DNA from 2 places in the Limosilactobacillus mucosae genome. Region 1 is predicted to be linked to the other one. Evidence: predicted binding sites of a transcription regulator. Region 1 holds the regulator's gene; the other holds the start of a gene.

Region 1 (4,454 bases):
GCCGCTCAGCATCAACACAATGATCGTCAAGGTTGGCATCAGCAGCTTAAAAATCGAGATCAAACCAGTAAAATGCGTCAAGATCTTAACTGACCAGAAATTAATCAGCGTAAAAACGATCATAAACGCAAAGACCACCAGCAGCCCTTGATTAGTAATGCTGCCATGACTGACGAAGCTGCGCGTCCAATTAGCCCAGCTCCATGGCCATGAGCTCATATACTGTACTGAAGCCACCGCTTCGATGGGAATCAGTGTAATCAAGGAGACCCAGTTGGCCCAAGCCGCTACGAAACCTAAAAGCGGGCCATGACTGTACTGAGCGTAGCGACTCATTCCGCCGCTTTCAGGAAACATCGCCCCCAGTTCAACGTAATTAAAAGCAATCACCATAATGATGATCGCCCCTAAAATCCAAGAGATGACCGCTGCTGGTCCGGCAATCTTCGCCGCCTCGCCAGCACCAAACAGCCATCCGGATCCGATCAATGAATTCAGAGCCAGTAAAATGACAGATGTTAAAGACATTTTCTGGTTAGGCATTTTTGATGACATAAAAATACTCCACTAAATAAGATAGCGTCCATTGGTTTGAATGGACATACCTAACAGAATACCACTAAGCAAGCATTAAACGCAAAAAAGCACCGCGACTTTTGTCGCGGTGCTTTGATTCATTATTATTAATGATTACATCATGCCGGCACCAGGTTGAGGAGCGGCTGGTTGATCATTCTTTGGTTCTGGCTTATCAGCAACAACGGCTTCAGTAGTCAAAAGCATTGCTGATACCGAAGCAGCGTTTTGCAGTGCCGAACGCGTAACCTTGGTAGGGTCAACGATTCCGGCTGCAACCATGTCTTCAAATTTGTCAACGGCAGCGTTGTAACCGATGCCTGGCTTTTCGCTCTTCAAACGGTTAACGATGATTGAGCCTTCAACGCCAGCATTTTCAGCGATTTGACGAACTGGGGCTTCCAACGCCTTCTTAACGATGTTGACACCAGTTGCTTCGTCGTCGCTTTCAGTTTCAACGTTTTCCAAAGCAGGGATTACATTGATCAAAGCAGTACCACCACCAGGTACGAATCCTTCTTGAACGGCAGCCCGCGTAGCGTTCAGAGCGTCTTCAACACGGTACTTCTTTTCCTTGAGTTCCGTTTCCGTAGCAGCGCCGACCTTGATTACGGCAACCCCACCAGACAGCTTGGCCAGACGTTCTTGCAGCTTTTCTTTGTCGAATTCAGAAGTCGTGTTGGCAATTGCCTGCTTGATCTGTTCAACTCGTTCAGCAATCGCATCCTTTGCACCATTGCCGTCAACGATCGTCGTGTTGTCCTTAGTTACGGTAACCTTGTTGGCAGAGCCAAGTTGAGCAATCGTAGCATCCTTTAAGCTCATGCCCAGATCATCAGAGATTACGGTACCACCAGTCAAAATGGCGATATCCTGCAATTGAGCCTTACGACGATCGCCAAAGCCTGGCGCCTTAACCGCGCAAACGTTGAACGTCCCGCGAATCTTGTTCAATACCAAGGTTGGCAGAGCTTCACCGGTAATGTCGTCAGCAATGATCAAAAGCGAACGGCCTTCTTGAACCACGGCCTGCAGCAAAGGCAAAATGTCTTGAATGTTGCCAATCTTCTTGTCAGTGATCAGAATGTATGGATTGTCCAGATCAGATTCCATCTTGTCCGTGTCGGTTACCATGTATTGAGACATATAGCCGCGGTCAAAGCTCATCCCTTCAACCACGTCAACCGTCGTGTCAACGCCACGGCTGTCTTCAATCGTGATTACGCCATCATTGCCGACCTTTTCCATGGCATCGGCAATCAGTTCACCAACTTCAGGGTTAGCAGCAGAGATGGAGGCAATTTGTGCAATGTCGTCCTTGCTTTGCACTTCATGACTCATCTTGTGCAGTTCTTCAACGGCAGCCTTGGTAGCCTTGTCGATACCGCGACGAATGCCAACTGGGTTAGCACCGGCAGCAACGTTCTTCATCCCGGCGTTAACGATGGCTTGCGTCAAAACGGTTGCCGTCGTCGTACCGTCACCGGCGTTGTCATTGGTCTTGGAAGCAACTTCAGAAACAAGCTTGGCACCCATGTTCTCAAAGTGATCTTCCAATTCAATGTTCTTGGCGATCGTAACCCCATCGTTAGTAATCGTAGGTGCGCCATAGCTTTGTTCCAAAACAACGTTGCGACCCTTAGGACCGATCGTCGTCTTAACCGTATTGGCCAGCTTGTCTACCCCACGCAGCATTGCCTTGCGTGCATCTTCAGAAAACTTAATTTCTTTTGCCATTTTAGATTTTCACCTCATTAATATTGATCGAATGCGAAAACAAGTCTACTTAGTCAACGATGGCAACCAGGTCTTTTTCACGAACGACCAGGTACTTTTCACCATTGTATTCGACTTCATTGCCTGCGTACTTGTCAAACAGGACGCGGTCGCCTTCCTTAACGGCTGGAGCAACTTTTTGACCATTGTCCAGGTAACGGCCTTCGCCAACTGCTACAACCGTACCCGTCGTTGGCTTATCCTTGGCATTGTTAGCCAGGACAATTCCGCCAACCGTCTTTTCTTCAGCTTGTTCCGCTTTAAGAACAACGCGATCTCCTAATGGTTTTAACACGTTAATCCCTCCATCAATCATCATTAATAATTCAGATATTTTTTAGCACTCTTATCACCCAAGTGCTAATTACATGATCTACTATATCATGATCTTGCTAAAATGCAACAATTATTTTGACCAATTTTGACTATTATTTTATAGAAAACGCTTTAGTTACCATTCTAACGGCATTTTAACTTTTTTGACTTTTTATCAAAAAACGCATGACGATTGCTCGCCATGCGTTGAGTTATTTTTGACTGTCTTTAGTATTGTTATTTTCAATAAAGTAGATCAGCGTCTGCAGTTCATTGGTCAGGTCAATATTTTGTACCTGAACGTCTTTTGGCACTGACAGACGAACCGGTGTAAAGTTCAAGATACCATGAACCCCTGCTTCGACCAACTCATCAGTAACGGCCTGCGATTTTTCGCCAGGTACCGTTAAAATAACGACATCAATCTGCTGTTCTTGCAGCTGCTTTTTCATCTCGCCAACCGGGTAGACAGGAATCCCACTCTTAACGGTATTGGCTAAGGCTGGTTTAGGATCAAAAGCTGCACTGATCCGCAGATTCGTGCTTTGGTGGAAATTATAGTTCATCAAGGCGCTGCCCAGACTGCCGACCCCGACCAAAGCCACACTGGTCAGCTTATCTTGATTCAAGATCCCCTTGAAAAAGTTCAAAAGCTTTTCCACATCATAGCCATAGCCGCGCTTGCCCAATTCGCCAAAATAGGAAAAGTCGCGTCGAATCGTTGCCGAATCAACTTTAACCGCCTCTGATAATTCAGTCGATGAGACGCGTCGTTTATTGGCGTTAAGCAAAACGTTCAGATACCGATAGTAGACCGGCAACCGCTTAGCCGTGGCACGGGGAATTTTACGCGTTGCCATTAATAGATTCCTCCAATTCAGATTCTAGTTTGTGAAAATTATTCCTTAATCATTTTAACAACTCCGCTAAAGTTTGTGAACTATTTTCCAAGAAAAGAATCGTTTTTATTTAAACATGTTTTCTATTATGCTACAGGCTTCACTGCATGTCCATTAATGATTTGTGAAATTTAGGCCATCCGCTGATCATGAATGTGCTGGTAATGACGATCATTTTTTAAACGTTAATTCAAAATTTAACATTATTGATCGGTCCTATCCTCAAGCTCGCGACCTAGTCTGATCTTGTGCTACAATCTTAACTGACTATCTACTTTAAAAAATGAGGTTAAATTATGCTGCTACTGCAAACCAATAATGTTGAACGTCGCTTTGGCAGCGATGTTTTGTTTCATAATATGAATATGCAGATTCAAGAACATGGCCGAACTGCATTGGTCGGACGCAACGGTGCCGGCAAAACGACCTTCTTGAAAATCATTGCCGGTTTAACCGAACCTGATGAAGGCACGGTTACTCACGCCCGCGACCTGACGATTGGCTACCTGGCTCAGAATCAAGGACTCGACAGCCAAAATTCAATCTGGGCCGAATTAGACAGCGTCTTTGCTCCTTTACACGAACTGGAAAAACAGCTGCATGAGCTAGAGAATCAATTGGGAACACTGACGCCCAAAGCAGCGGACTACCAAGACGTTTTAGCAAGCTATGACCGTTTATCCGAGCAGTTCAAAAAACAGGGCGGCTATGAATACGCGTCCCGGATGCGTGGCGTACTGCATGGTTTCGGCTTTGATGAAGGTATGTATGATACTTCAGTCAATGCGCTTTCTGGCGGTCAAAAAACCAAGCTGGCCCTAGCTAAGATTCTGCTGCAGTCGCCCAACCTTTTGATTCTAGACGAACCGACCAATCACTTGGACATGG
Region 2 (4,454 bases), 760 kb from region 1:
CGACATCCGGCAGTTGATCGCATTGACCAGATTGCAGATTTGAATCTGATCCATCCAGAAACGGCAGCCAAAAATCTTTTCCTGCGCGATGATAAGCATCAACACTATCACCTGGTGTCGATCATGCCGCAAAAGCGAGTGGATCTGAAAGCCTTTCGTAAAGAAATCGGAGCGCGGCATCTGAGTTTTGCCTCAGCTGAAGACATGGAGAAATATTTGGCTTTACGTCCAGGATCAGTGACGCCAATGGGAGCGCTGAATGATACTGAACATCAAGTGCAGGTTTACTTGGATCAAGATTTTCAAGGCGGCTTGATTGGGGTTCATGCCAATGCCAATACGGCGACCGTCTGGCTGGATGCGGACGTATTGAGCGCATTTTTAACCGAGTATGGCTGTCGGGTCGCTTATGCTGCCATCTAACAATGCAAATTAATCAAGAAGCATCATGGCTGAGTCTGGTATGAATGAAATAGCATCTGCGGCAAGCTGGCTTTGGGCATCTAGATTTAGCAATGATAAGACGGCATTGTTCAACGGTTCGGCTTGGTATGTTTGGTCTTATGCAAATAACCAGCTTTAGTGCGGTAATCTGAGCCATTATAATTAGGCATGACGCGGATGAACATAGCGACTTGGCAGTTACTGTCAATTATTTACCGAAATGTCAGACAGCCAAACGCGATGGCGATCAGCAGTTTGAGAGATTAGGGGATTTTTTGCTTGAATTACGGTATCATTAGACTAAAGCCTTTTACGAAAGAAGGTTGTCGTTATGCCGCATAAAGCTGCTGATCCAGAAATCATTAAAGTTCTGTTGAAGCAAGAAATCATCCGTTTGGGGATTCAAAATAATCCCAGCCGCACCGTTTATCAAGATCGCTATCATCGTGGCGAGGCACCTTCGCCAAACAGTGCCATGCAGATCACCAAAATGTCTTGGAGCGATTTGATGCATGACCTGGGATTTAGTTATGATGCCAAGAAAAACATTGCGCAAAATGGTAAAAAGGGAGCCAGCAAGCATCTCGGTGCCAAGCAGTCCATTCGCTTAGCAGACCCGCAGACATGTGAGCAGGTCGTAAATGAGGCCTTAGAACTTATGCGTCGCGAAAAGCTCTATAATGTAAAGGATTTTCGTCTGCGCTGCCGACCGGTTCTGGGCGTCAGCTACGATTCGCTGATGCGCTATGGCTTTTCTTTTGAGGAACTCAAGAAACGCTATGCTGCCAAATACGGTGAAAGCATTCGCAAAACCAGTCGTTGGAGCCGGTATTCCAATGCCGATCTGACGTTTTTGGTAATCGACTATATGAAGGCGCATGAACTGAATGGACTTCATCAATACTCGACTTATCTAAACTTGCATAATGATGCCATGCCCGCGACGGAAACCTTAAAAAAACGTCTGCAGCTGTCTTATTCTGAGTTGAATCGACTTTTGAAGATTCTGCTGCAGTAACGCTGCCTGGTATAAATTACGGATACTATGCATTGGCTGCGTAAATCGTAAATATGTTCAGCAATCTTCATGTTGATGAATCATGAGGATTGTTTTTATTTTTAAATGCGGATATCTGAATAAAAAACTTGCCAAAACCGCAACTTGAAATTCTATGATTGCAGCAGCATAATAATAACTTTTATGAAAATCAACTCGTCTGCAAAATCGTTCACGAATTTTAACAGGGTGAAAGTCTAAAATAGCAAACGATTGCACAATTGCTGACTGATCCGCTGTAAATAGATTTAGTTAGGGAAACCTTGCTCATAATTTAACTTTTTTGTTGGTTAAGCCAAAAATCGTTTTCATTGTGTTTACATTAGTGAAATTAATTTACTTTTCGATCATGTTCGTTTAGAATTATCTCAACAATTTGATGGTTAATTCACAATCTTTAGGAGGCAATAATTATGGCAAAAGTTGCATTAGTTACCGGTGCAGGTCAAGGGATTGGTAAGGCAATCGCTGAACGTTTGGCTAAAGATGGTTTTTCAGTCGTCGTTGTTGCTCGCCACATGGACGCACTGCAAAAAGTAGTTGAAGGCATCAAGGCAAATGGCGGTGAAGCTTTTGCCGTCACGGCCGATGTTGCCAAGCGCGATGAAGTCTTTGCTGCCGTTGACCAGGCTGTTGAACACTACGGCGACTTCAATGTTATGGTTAACAATGCCGGGGTTGCTCCAACGACGCCAATTGACACTGTAACGCCTGAAGATCTGCAAAAGGTTTACAGCATCAACGTTGGTGGTACGATCTGGGGCGTTCAGGCTGCTCATGCCGCATTTAAGAAGCTTGGCCACCCAGGCAAGATCATCAACGCTACTTCCCAAGCTGGGGTCGTTGGTAACCCTAACCTGACCGTATACTCCAGCTCCAAGTTTGCCATTCGTGGGATCACGCAGGTTACGGCTCGTGAACTGGCTGAAGAAGGCACGACGGTTAACGCATACGCACCTGGGATTGTGAAGACGCCAATGATGATGGACATTGCTCACCAAGTCGGCAAGAATGCAGGCAAGAGCGATGAATGGGGCATGCAGACGTTTGCTAAGGACATCGCGCTGAAACGCCTGTCTGAACCTGAAGACGTTGCTAATGCCGTTGCCTTCCTGGCTGGTCCAGACTCTGACTACATTACTGGTCAAACTCTGGAAGTCGATGGCGGGATGCAGTTCCACTAAAATAAGTTCATATAAAAAAGATCTCATCGCGAGTTTCGGTGAGATCTTTTTTATTTAGTGCGGTTTCGGCTTTGGACTGCGGGGTGTGTCTTTGATTAAGGATTTTGGAGATTATGGTCGTTTGCAATCGTTCCTTGGCGTTAGGCGATTGTGGCTTCCTTAATTATTGATTCATTGATTTGGTCTGAATTGCGCCCTTTCTTGTTGATTCGTGCTTTGGCTTGCAATCAATGTGGCGCTTTTATTTGCAATCACCGTCTCGTTGCGGGTGGCGCTGCTCTTTGCAATTAACGCCCTCCAATTGCAGCAGAGCTAATTTGCGTGCAGTGCCGCCAGCATAGCCAGTCAGGCGACCGTCACTGCCAATAACGCGATGACAGGGCACCAAAATTAAAATCGGGTTGTGGGCAACGGCGCCACCGACTGCCCGCGCGGCTCCCTTTGAAATATTTTGATTTGGCGCGGCTTTTTGTCCCAGTTCCTGATAGGTGATGGTGCTGCCAGCGGGGACCTCCTGCAATCCGCTTAGAATGCGCTGCCGATAAGGGGTAGTTTCTAAGGCTAGCGGAATGGCATGCGGGTCGGGATCCTGTTTTGCGAAATACTGATCGAGCCAAGCCGTTGTGCGTTTAATGATGGAATTTTCACCAACGGCAATTTCGTCTAATGCGTAGTCGGCACCAAAGTATTTTTGGTCGTTGAACCAGAGACCATGCAAGGCTGCGTCATCGGCTAGCATAGTCATGGTACCTAATGGGGAATGATATTCGTACTTCAGCATTTTTGAGTGCTCCTTTTGAAATTGGTAGCGGCAGCCGTAAATTTATGGATATTTATAAATATTTGTTGAAAACGGTTTTAACGTCAATTAATTAGAAAAAATAACATCAGACTTAATAATCTTTAACAATCAGCGCAGCAAAAACAATTAAATAATAAGTGCCAGCGAGTTTAGAATGTCTTCTTTTTAAAATTAAAAGTTTATTAAAATCAAACTGTGCGATATACTATATTTTAATATTTAATGTTTTAAGAGGAAAGAGGAGAACAAGATGTGTGGATTTTTAGCCGCTGGTTCCAGTGAGTTTGCACCAAAGGCTTTTGCGGATGCCTTGGCTAAGCTGAACGATCGTGGACCTGATATGACCCGGACGATTTCAATGGATGACAAGGTCTTTGGCTTTAATCGCCTGGCCATCATGGACCTGTCTGAGCGAGGGATGCAGCCTTTCGTAAGTGATGACTGCATCTTGGTCTGCAATGGCGAAATATACAACTATTATGCATTGGAAAAGAACTTGGCCCCAGAGTATGAGTTTGTCAGCAACAGTGACTGTGAAGTCTTGATTCCACTCTATAAGAAATATGGCCTGGATACAATGTGCAAGATGCTGGACGCGGAATTTGCCTTTGTCTTATACGACCAAACCACTAAGCGCGTTGTTGCTGCCCGCGACCCAGTTGGTATTCGACCAATGTTTTATGGTTATACCAAAGGCGAGCATAAGATGTCATTTGCCTCAACTGCCAAGGCTCTGATGGATCTTTGCGATGAGATCTATCCATTCCCGCCAGGATACTACTATGATGGCGAAAAGTTCGTCTGCTACCATGACGCTACGACGGTTCAGAAGATGCGGACCGATGACTTTGCTACGGCAGCCAGCACGCTGCGCGAAAAATTGGTTGAAGCCGTTCGCAAGCGCCTAAACTCTGATGCGCCAGTTGGCTACCTGCTGTCTGGTGGCCTGGACTCATCCTTGGTCTGC

The links. The regulator Rex, encoded in region 1, represses fermentation and respiration genes when NADH is low (regulators of the CRP and FNR family bind a similar motif). The targets are predictions, from matches to a motif close to TTGTGAANTANTTCACAA.
Region 2: H0G69_RS07925 ((S)-acetoin forming diacetyl reductase) is a predicted target of Rex. The motif match lies at 1,878-1,895, and genes of this name have one in related genera.

What each region holds. Positions count from the first base shown of each region.
Region 1 covers NZ_CP058954.1:322,318-326,771, reverse strand. The annotation lists gene H0G69_RS01475 (APC family permease) at 1-555, opposite strand, end outside; gene groL (chaperonin GroEL) at 691-2,313, opposite strand; gene groES (co-chaperone GroES) at 2,363-2,647, opposite strand; gene H0G69_RS01460 (redox-sensing transcriptional repressor Rex) at 2,880-3,527, opposite strand; gene H0G69_RS01455 (ABC-F family ATP-binding cassette domain-containing protein) at 3,863-4,454, shown strand, end outside.
Region 2 covers NZ_CP058954.1:1,614,777-1,619,230, reverse strand. The annotation lists gene H0G69_RS07935 (prolyl-tRNA synthetase associated domain-containing protein) at 1-423, shown strand, start outside; gene H0G69_RS07930 (hypothetical protein) at 776-1,462, shown strand; gene H0G69_RS07925 ((S)-acetoin forming diacetyl reductase) at 1,912-2,685, shown strand; gene H0G69_RS07920 (methylated-DNA--[protein]-cysteine S-methyltransferase) at 2,927-3,466, opposite strand; gene asnB (asparagine synthase B) at 3,738-4,454, shown strand, end outside.